2 regions of the Arthrobacter sp. Marseille-P9274 genome follow, and region 1 is predicted to be linked to the other one. Evidence: riboswitches for the same ligand, from Rfam matches in the RefSeq annotation. Region 1 holds a riboswitch; the other holds the start of a gene.
The links. Region 1 has a riboswitch for S-adenosylmethionine ahead of OC550_RS12405 (hypothetical protein). Riboswitches for the same ligand answer to the same signal wherever they lie in the genome.

Region 1 (5,187 bases):
TGTGGGCCCAGAACGGCAGGAAGGGCGGGGCGGCTCCGGGAGACGGCGGGTTCTCCATGACCCCGAACAAGTACTCCAGTCCCCAGGTCCCGGCCTGGTCCTGCCAGAGCGGGTCCCCTTCGAAGTCGAAAAAGATGTCTCCCTCGCTCGGCGCGGGGAGAGTCCCGAGCGCGTTCGCTGCCAGCACCCGGTAGGCGAGGCGGTGCCGGGTTCCGTCGCCGTCCGAGTACTGCACGGCTCCGTCCGGTTCCACTGCACCGGTCTGCATCCTCGCCTGGTCGCGCAGCCGGGCCAGCACGCCGTCCGGGGCCTCGCCCGGGGGCAGCTCCATGGCCGCCAGTTGGTCGATCGTGGTGACGCCCAGGTCCCGCAGCCGGCGGCGACGGGCCGGGCTCATGCGGGAAACCAGCAACACGTCCCGGTGCAGTGCTACCTGCTCGGCGCAGTAGTCGCAGCGCCCGCACGCCGTGTGCCGCTCGTCTCCCCACGCCACGGGGGCAGGCTGGGCCCGGTGGGCTGCAGTGAGCTCCAGGAAGCGGCTGCGGCGCTCGCGGAAGACCGGCAGCAGGTCCCGCAGGCTATGGTCGCTGCGGGAGCCGTCGCCCAGCACCAGGGTCACGGTAGGCGAGGGGGAGATGCCGGCTTTCAGCAGCTGGTCGCCGTAGGCCGCCAGCTGGAGCAGCGCCGTGACCTTGGCGTGCCGGGCTAGCTTGGAGTCATACACCGCGTAGCGGGGCGAGCCGCCGTCCTCCTCCTTGACCAGGAAATCCGAACGCCCGTGGAAGCTGCCGTCGAAGAAGGAGGCCTGGAACACCACGTCCGCACCGGAGCGCAGGGCGGCGATCGATTCGCGATGCTTGGCTTCAAGCAGCGGCCTGGTATAGCCCGCGATCTCGGCGATCTCCACTACTCCGGCGCCGAAAGTGTCCCGGAAGTCCTGGAGCACGCGGTGCTCGTGGACGTCGCCCAGCTCGGCCGTGCGCGCCAGCATCTCGTCCGGCGGGAACTCCGCCTTCGGGTTGCGTCCGAGCTTTTCATCCAGCTTCCGCAGCAGCTGGTATTCGCACTGGGCGGCCACCACCAGGTCGCTCGCGGTGAAGATCAGGTCCCGGGGCGCGCCGGGCGCCAGCGGATCGAGCAGGAACACGGTGCCTCCTGGAGGAGAAGTTGGTCCCGCCGGCGCCGAAACCCCTGTCGGGGGCCCCGGGCCGGCGGGCGGCTCATATGCTCAACTTCTATCAGCCGGGTCCGACAGTTTGCGCACGTTCCGCCGGACCGCCCGTATCCGGGCAGGCGGGAAACGCCATCAGCAAGGAGCGGACGCAGCACCGCGGCGTAAGGTGCGCTAGCTGCAGTCCCGCGGTCCGCCGTCGTCGTTCAACATCCTGCGCAGCGAGAAGAAACGGTTGCCCGCGCCCGGACGGGTGCTGGGAATGAGCAGCTTGGAGTACTTTTCGCACCACAGCGCGGACCCGTCCGAGTCCATGGCCGCTTCCAGCACGGCGCCGATGTCCTCGGAGTACAGCATTTTCTGTTCGCCGTCCTGGCACAACTGGACCAGGCTTAGCTCAGCCTCGATATGGACGGCAACCTCGACCCACTCGTCCAGGACAGTGTTGTCCCTGAGACGGACTGTGCGCTCGCGGTTGCTGCTGCGGCTGTCTTTTTCTATTGGATATGCACTCATCATTCTTGTTCTCTCCGGTTGTTCTTGCCCGCACCGAGTCCCCTTCAGAACCTCGTTGTCCTGTGAAATGCAGGCCGCTTCGTCATCCGAACCACCCGCGAACATGGGGTTGGTGTGTGACCGGTCGGAGCCTTGCAGCGCCCGGCGAGCCGGTGTGCTGCGGATCACATCTCGTGAAGCAGTACCAACTATAGGGTCCTGCATGCACATAGCCAAACGGTTGCTGCGAAGTAAACAATTTGTTGTAGGCCCGTTACCCCTCGTAACGGGATGTTGGGCCGTGTTACTTCCGGTGACGAAACGGCCCGTGACTGGCGGCACAAGCTCTGGTTATACTCGCTTCAGCTTCAGGAATTGCGGCCGCTAAGCTCCGACTTGGCCGCGTACCAACCCCACGCTCTCTGGGTGGTTCGGATGACGAAGCGGCCTGCATTCGCCCACGGGCAAATGGTGCGGGCAAGAGCACGTGAAAGGACCGGTGCCCGGCACCGCTTCCATGAGTACACCTAATCCTGCCCACGCCGGCCTGCGCGTGATGAGCCTTGCCGACTACGAACAAGTAACGGCCGTACGCCAGGAATTCGTCGACTTCCTGCTCGGGCCCGCCGGCCTCCCGGTCCGGCAGGATGCGCGGACGCCACGCGCGGCGGGCTTGTGAGGGGTCCCTCGGGCCTGTTGCTGGACACCGACGTCGTCGCCGAAGTGCGCCGCGCGGAGCCGCATCCGGCGGTCGTCGATTTCCTGCAGCGCCGCCGGCACCTCGGCATCTACATTTCCGCGCTGTCCGTGGCGGAGCTCCATCTGCTGGGCAGCCAGGACGCCGGGGGGTCGGACGACGGCGGCGCCTGGCTCGGCGAACTGGCGTCGCGCTTCTCGGGCTTTATCCTGCCGGTCGACCTGGACGTCGCGATGGCCTGGGCGCCGATGGCGGGGCATCCCGAGGTCACGGCGGTTGATTCGCTGATCGCGGCGACGGCCGTGCAGCACTGCCTGACGATCGTGTCCCGGAACGTCGAGGGGTACCGCAAGCTGGCGGTCCCGGCCATCGACCCGTGGCAGGTGGGGCAGTTCGCCGAGAGTCCGGTGTAGGGCTGTGTACGTCGCCTGCCGCCTTCCGGCACTTCCGGTTCGGCGGCCCGAGGGCGACAATGGTGCTACGGGCTCCCTGGAGGAGATGGCCATGGCACGCAAAGACAGAAGCACCCGCGGCGCGTACGGAACGGAGCGGGCGGAGGGCATGGGCCCGCTGCCGCTGCACGGCTCGGGAGACGATCCGGTGATGCCGAACCTGGCCGCGGCACAGATTCCCGGTCCCGGCACCGCCCACGTCAGAGCGGGGGAGGGCGGCGTCCTCCCGGACGATGCCTCCGACCCATTCGAGCAGGAGGGCCACCAGCATCCGGGGGTCGTCCGCAGCGGCGGTGGATTCCGGCGCTGGCTGAGACGTCTGCGCCGGGCCTGAAGGGCATCTCTCCTCCGGCGCGGCTGAACCGCCCGCGCCGGGGCCGAGTGCAGCCATCTTCGCCCTTCCCGCCGGTGCGGCACGGGCAGCGGCGGTGGCCTGCCTAGACTTGGACCATGCCCAACGCCCTAAACTCCGTGGACCGAACGCCGATCGCTTATGACGTCACTGGGGACGGGCCCGCCGTCGTACTCCTGCACGGTTCCGCGCTGTCACGGGCGATTTGGCGCGGGCTCGGGTACGTGGGAGCACTGGCCGGCGATTTCACCGTGGTCCGGACCGACCTGCGGGGCCACGGCCGCAGCGGCAAGCCGCACGACGCCGACGCCTATCGGATGCCGCTGGTCGTCGGCGACGTCCTGGCCGTCCTGGACGCGGAGGGGATCGCCAGTGCAGCGGTGGCGGGCTACTCCTTCGGGGCGCGCGTGGGATTCGCGCTGGCCGCCGCGGCGCCCGAACGCGTGGAACGGCTGGCCACGCTGGGCGGCACCTACAGGGCGCAGGAGGGGCAGGTGGCGAGGATCTTTTTCGACGGCTACCTCGAGGCGCTGCGCCACGGCGGGATGGAGGGCTTCATCGACGGACTGGAGGCGGCGGGGAGGTCGCTGGATGCCGCCACGAAGGCGGCCTTCAAGGCCAACGACCCCCAGGCCTTGGTGGCCTACTTCGAACGAACCGAGGAGGAACCCGGGCTCACCGAAGCCCAGCTGGCCTCGCTGGGGATGCCGGCCCTGCTCATGGCGGGCACCGAGGACACGGCCAGGTTCGCCGACTCCAGGCGCGCGGCTTCGCTGATGCCCGGCGCCGGCTTCGTCCCGCGGCCGGGACGCACGCACGCCTCGACGCTCTTCCCGGCGCATGAGGTCCTGGCCGAGCTGGTGCCTTTCCTCGGGGCCGGGCAGGCGGCGGCGTAGGGTGGCAGCCATGTTCCGCGAATCGATTGCGCCGTCCGACCCCTGTCCCTGCGGCAGCACGGCGGCCTACCGCGACTGCTGCGGGCGCCTCCACGCCGGTCTGGCCGAGGCGGGGACGGCCGAGGAGCTGATGCGCTCGCGCTATTCGGCTTTCGTCGCCGGGGACAGTGCCTACCTGCTGCGGAGCTGGTCTTCGGAGACAAGGCCGCGCTCGCTGGAGCTCGATCCGGAGCAGCAGTGGGAGGGCCTCGAGATCGTCCGGGTGGTGAGGGGCGGCGCGAACGACACGGCAGGAACGGTCGAGTTCCGCGCACGCTTCCGGACCGGTGGAGCGGCGCAGGAACAGCATGAAGTCAGCACGTTCGTGCGTGAGGACGGCCGGTGGGTCTACCGCGGGGCGCTCGCACTCCGCTGAGCGGTTGGTCCGGCCCGGCTACTCAGTTCTCCAGCAGGCCGCGGATGTCCTCGGCGGTCAGCTTGGAGGAGAACATCGCGTCGTCGTCCATCACCGACGAGAAGAGCTTGGCCTTGCTTTCCTTCAGCGCCATGACCTTCTCTTCGATGGTGCCCTTTGCGACCATCCGGTAGACCATGACGTTCTTGGTCTGGCCGATCCGGTGCGTGCGGTCCACGGCCTGGGCCTCGCTTGCGGGGTTCCACCACGGATCGAGCAGGAAGCAATAATCCGCCTCGGTGAGGTTGAGCCCGAAGCCGCCGGCCTTGAGGCTGATCAGGAAGACGGGTGCCTTGCCTTCCTTGAAGCGGTTGATCACTTCGGCCCGACGGCGCGTTGTGCCGTCCAGGTAGCTGTACTCCACGCCTTCGACGTCCAACCGGGCGGCGGCCTTCTTCAGGAAGCTGGTGAACTGGCTGAAGATCAGGGCGCGGTGGCCTTCGCCCAGTACGTCCTCCAATTGTTCGAAGAGCACATCGAGCTTGCTGGAGGGCACGGACGAGTAGTCCTCGTGGACCAGCGAGGCATCCAGGCTGAGCATGCGCAGCAGCGTCAGCGACTGGAAGATGGTGAAGCGGTGCCGGTCCATGTCCTCGACCAGCCGCAGGATCTTCTGGCGCTCCCGCTGCAGGTGCGTGTCATAGATCTTCCGGTGCTTGGGGCTGAGATC
Region 2 (5,187 bases), on a different contig from region 1:
CGCTGCAGGGCCTGGGCATCGGCAAGGGCGACCGCGTGGTCGTCTACCTGCCGGTGCTGGTGGAAACCGTGGTCATCACGCTGGCCTGCGCCCGGATCGGCGCGGTGCACTCGCTGGTCTTCGGCGGGTTCTCGGCGGAGGCGCTGCGCTTCCGCGTCGAGGACACGGGCGCCAAGCTGCTGGTCACCACGGACGGCCAGTTCCGCCGCGGGACCGCCGTGCCGGTGAAGGACAACGCGGACGCCGCGGTCTCCGGCGAGAACGCGATCGAGCACGTCCTGGTGCTGCGCCGCACGGGCAGCGACATCGCCTGGACCGAGGGCCGCGACGTGTGGTGGCACGACGTCGTCGACACCCAGCCGCGCGTCCACGAGGCCGAGGCCTTCGACGCCGAGACGCCGCTGTTCATCATGTACACCTCGGGCACCACCGGCCAGCCGAAGGGCCTGGTCCACACCACCGGCGGCTACCTGACGCAAGCCTCGTTCAGCCACGAGTACCTCTTCTCCAACCCGGACCCGGCGCAGCGCGACGCCGACGTCCACTGGTGCACGGCCGACCTGGCCTGGGTCACCGCGCACACCTACGAGATCTACGGGCCGCTCTCCAACGGCGTCACGCAGGTCATCTACGAGGGTGTGCCCAACGCGCCGCACCCCGGCCGCCACTTCGAGATCATCCAGCGCTACGGCGTCACCAGCTACTACACGGCGCCCACGCTGGTCCGCTCGCTTATGGGCTGGTTCCCCGAGGGCATCCCGGCCGAGTACGACCTCAGCTCCGTCCGCCTCTGCGGCACGGTGGGCGAGGCCGTGAACCCTGAGGCGTGGCGCTGGCTGCGCACGCAGGTCGGGCGCGATTCGCTGGTACCCGGCCAGCCGTCGTCGGGCGTTCCCATGGTGGACACCTGGTGGCAGTCCGAAACCGGCGCCACCATCCTTTCGCCGCGCCAGACGGATGCCTCGTTCAAGGCCGGCTGCGCCACCCGCGCGCTGCCGGGCGTGGCCACGGACATTGTCGACGACGGCGGCGTCCGGGTGGGTGCCAACGTGCAGGGCAACATCGTGGTCACCAGGACCGGCCCCTCGATGGCCCGGACCGTGTGGGGCAACCCGGAGCGCTACTTCACCAGCTACTGGGAGAAGTACGCCGCCCAGGGCTGGTTCCTCGCGGGCGACGGCGCGCGCTTCGATGAGGACGGCGACACTTGGATCCTCGGCCGCACGGACGACGTCATCAACATCTCCGGGCACCGGCTATCCACCATCGAGATCGAGTCCGCCCTGGTCTCCCACCCCGCCGTGGTGGAGGCCGGCGTGTGCCCGACCTACGACGCGAAGACCGGCCACGCCGCCACCGCCTTCGTGGTGCCGCTCGACAAGTCGCTGATCGCCGCCTCGGTCGCCGCGGACCCGACGCCGGAACAGGCGGCGGCGATCGCGGCGCTGCGGGCCCACGTTTCGACCCAGATCGGGCCGATCGCCAAGCCCCGCGACGTCGTGTTCGTCCCCGACGTGCCGAAGACCCGCAGCGGCAAGATCATGCGCCGGCTGCTTACCCAGCTGTTTGAGGGCACCGCCCTGGGCGACACCACCAGCCTGCAGAACGAGCCCTGCATCGCGGACATCAAGCAGATCTGCACCCGCTAGGCCGCCGGGTCCGGGCCGCCCGCCCGCCCGGACCCGGCCCGCGCCCGGCACCTCCCCGCCCGGACCCGAGACCCCGGCACCTCCCCGCCCTCCCCGCCGTCCCGACACCCCTCACTGCCTGCCTCGAACTTCCCTCGCTTCCCATCGGTCCGCCGCAAAAGCGCAGGTCAGCTCAATGCTTGAAGCCTAAAGCAGGAAACGAACGCCAAATCGAGGGAAGTTTGTGCCTCTCGTGCTCAGGCTCCGCGGCGGAGCACCGACATGACCTGCGCCAGAACAGCTTGTGGGCGAAACACCACGTCCTCATAGACGTACCGGAGGGTCGGCAGTCCGCTAAGGACCCCTTCGTTGTTCCGCCGTCGGTCTTTGCGGAATGCGTCCCGCGTCCAGTGGAAGTCCATGCCGTCAAGCTCCACAATGAGCCGCCCTTCGATGAGCAGATCCACTCGGCCAAGGCCGCGGATCTCGACCTGTGTCTCCACGCGCAGGCCGGCTGCCCGGAACAGCTCGCGCGCTATGACCTCCAGTGGGGAGTCCGCATCCTTCCCTATTCGTTGCACGACGGCTCGGCGTGCCCCGTTTCGTGGACCAGGCAAATGACGTACGAGTTCCGCCTGGCCAACAGCCCCGCGGCGGACAGCAGACTCGGCAAGGACAAGCGCCTCCAACGGAGGACGGCATCGTAGGGTGTGCAGCACAGCGTCGATGACTGGCACATAGGCACCCGGCAGGCGATCTCCGACCAAGGCGCTGCGGTGTGTAGTGACCGATTTCGGCAGGCCCCCATGGTCTGACCAGAGATGGAGGCACTCCGGATCCTTGATGGTCCAAAGCCGCAACTCCTTTGCCGCTGAGATGCAGGTGATCAGACCGTTGACCTTCAATGCCGTCCGGATTTCCGGTTCCCCGTCGGGGACGCCCGCCAGCCCCCGACGCACTAGCTGGACTGCCCCCGCTCGGACAGCAGCTTGGATCCTTGAACGGCTGTGGCCCGCCCGCATAAGGTCTGCGTAACGGGCGGTGCCCCCCAGCCGGACGACGTCTGCCGCTAGACGTTGGTGGTCTTCCATGGCAGGAGCCTGCCGGAAGCGCTCGGCTGAATCCACCGTCGGCGGCAGTGCTGTGGACAACGCACGCATCGTGCATCCGCCAACCTCCCTCGCTTCCCGACCGTCTCCACTAAACGTGCAGGTCAGAGCGTTGCTTGAAGTCTAAAGATGGAAACGAATGCTTAACCGAGGGAGGTTCGCCGCACCGCGTTCCTTTGGGCGGCCCTCCAGGCCGGGTGGCCCTTCCGAGGCTGCGGGGAAAGACGCGGGCCGACGGCGGGAGGCCACGACGGCCACGGCCGCCCGGCAGCTGTGGAAAACCAGCGGGGACGGCGGCGGCGTTCGGGGAATTCCCGGCGGGACGCAATGCGGCTCAACATTCTTGGAGCCGCGCCGGACAGGCTGGCAGAATAGCAAGGACCATCCCGAGCGGCTGAGAGATCTGGCTCTTTGACGCCGCAGCAACCCTCCGGACCTCCCCGTCCCGGAAAGGTGCTACCGCCAGAAGCGATGGAGAGAGCGCAAGCAATCTTTGATCCGGATGGCGTCGGCCGTTCGGCAGGCGCCTGATGGACCGTCATTACCCGGGATTCCCGTTCACGCGCTTTAAGCGCCGACCATCAAGGAATTCGCCATGAGCACGACCGTCAACACCACCGTGGCCAACCTCGAAACCCCGCTGAAGTTCGCCTACTGGGTTCCCAACGTCTCCGGCGGCCTCGTCGTCTCCACGATCGAGCAGCGCACCAGCTGGGACTTCGACTACAACAAGAAGCTCGCCCGCATCGCGGAGAACTCCGGCTTCGAGTACGCCCTGACCCAGACCCGCTACGCCGCCAGCTACGGCGCGGACAAGCAGCATGAGGCCACCAGCTTCTCGCTCGCCCTGCTCGGCGCCACCGAGCGGCTCAACGTCATCTCCGCCGTCCACCCGGGCATGTGGCACCCCGGCGTCCTCGCCAAGTTCATCATCACCGCGGACCACATCTCCGGCGGCCGCGCCGCAGTGAACATCGTGTCCGGGTGGCTGAAAGACGAGTTCGTCAACTTCGGCCTCGAATGGCTCGAGCATGACGAGCGCTACGTCCGTACCGAAGAGTTCATCAACGTGCTCCGCGGCCTGTGGACCCAGCAGAACTACAGCCAGTCCGGCAAGTACTACAACATCAAGGACTTCACTCTGAACCCGGCTCCGGTGGACGTCCCGGGCCGCGCCCATCCGGAGATCTTCTTCGGCGGCAATTCCACCGCCGCCCAGGCCGCCGCCGGCCGCACCGCGGACTGGTACTTCTCCAACGGCAAGGACCTCGAGGGCTTCAAGGACAACATCGCCGGAGTCCGCGCCGCCGCTGCCACCGTCAACCGCACCCCGAAATTCGGCCTCAACGGCTTCGTCATCGCCCGCGGCACCGAGGCGGAAGCCAGGGACACCCTCCGCGAGATCGTCGAGAAGGCGCACCGCCCCGCCGTCGAAGGTTTTGCCGCCGCGGTCAAGGAAGCCGGCCAGTCCACCCGGGACGGCAAGGGCATGTGGGCGGATTCTACGTTCGAGGACCTCATCCAGTACAACGACGGCTTCAAGACCGGACTCATTGGTACACCCGAGCAGATCGCCGAACGTATTGTTGAGTTCAAGAAGATCGGCGTGAACCTCATGCTGACCGCCTACCTGCACTTCCAGGAGGAAGTCGAGGCGTTCGGCCGCGACGTACTGCCGATCGTCCGCGAACTCGAGGCGGATCTCGCACGCGCCAACGGCACCGAGCTCAACACGGCGCTGCTGCCCGCCACCAACTTCGAAGGAGCTGCCCTCTAAATGGCTGAACGCACATTCGGCTTCCGCACCCGGGCCCTGCACGCCGGCGGAACCCCCGACGCCGAGCACGGCGCCCGGGCGGTGCCCATCTACCAGTCCACGTCCTTCGTCTTCAAGGACACGGACGACGCCGCCAACCTCTTTGCGCTGCAAAAGTACGGCAACATCTACTCCCGTATCGGCAACCCCACGGTCGCCGCGTTCGAGGAGCGGATCGCCTCGCTCGAGGGCGGGATCGGCGCGGTCGCCACGTCGTCGGGCATGGCCGCGGAGTTCATCACCTTCGCCGCGCTGGCCGGCGCCGGGGACCACATCGTCGCCTCCTCGAAGCTATACGGCGGCACCATCACCCAGCTGGACGTGACCCTGCGCCGCTTCGGCGTCGAGACCACGTTCATCGACAGCACGGACCCGGCGGACTTCGCCGCGGCCATCGGCGAGAACACCAAGGCCGTCTACACGGAGATCGTGGCGAACCCGTCCGGCGACATCGCGGACCTTGAGGGCCTGGCCAAGGTAGCACACGACGCCGGTATTCCGCTGGTCGTGGACGCCACCTTGAGCACGCCGTACCTGATCCGCCCGATCGAGCACGGCGCCGACATCGTCATCCACTCCGCCACCAAGTTCCTCGGCGGCCACGGCACCACCCTCGGCGGCGTCGTCGTCGAAT

Region 2: it holds a riboswitch for S-adenosylmethionine, as region 1 does, so the genes downstream of both, sfnG (dimethylsulfone monooxygenase SfnG) here and OC550_RS12405 (hypothetical protein) in region 1, are expected to answer to the same signal.

Annotation. Positions count from the first base shown of each region.
Region 1 covers NZ_CAMPOV010000001.1:2,669,071-2,674,257, reverse strand. Annotated here, with positions in the region: gene OC550_RS12410 (TM0106 family RecB-like putative nuclease) at 1-1,147, opposite strand, end outside; gene OC550_RS12405 (hypothetical protein) at 1,346-1,687, opposite strand; SAM riboswitch class IV at 1,703-1,866, opposite strand; SAM riboswitch class IV at 2,033-2,156, shown strand; gene OC550_RS12400 (hypothetical protein) at 2,184-2,345, shown strand; gene OC550_RS12395 (PIN domain-containing protein) at 2,342-2,776, shown strand; gene OC550_RS12390 (hypothetical protein) at 2,868-3,149, shown strand; gene OC550_RS12385 (alpha/beta fold hydrolase) at 3,266-4,063, shown strand; gene OC550_RS12380 (YchJ family protein) at 4,074-4,478, shown strand; gene OC550_RS12375 (DEAD/DEAH box helicase) at 4,501-5,187, opposite strand, start outside.
Region 2 covers NZ_CAMPOV010000003.1:572,913-578,099, forward strand. Annotated here, with positions in the region: gene acs (acetate--CoA ligase) at 1-1,649, shown strand, start outside; gene OC550_RS19910 (hypothetical protein) at 2,039-2,335, shown strand; SAM riboswitch class I at 3,116-3,215, shown strand; gene sfnG (dimethylsulfone monooxygenase SfnG) at 3,333-4,514, shown strand; gene OC550_RS19920 (O-acetylhomoserine aminocarboxypropyltransferase/cysteine synthase family protein) at 4,515-5,187, shown strand, end outside.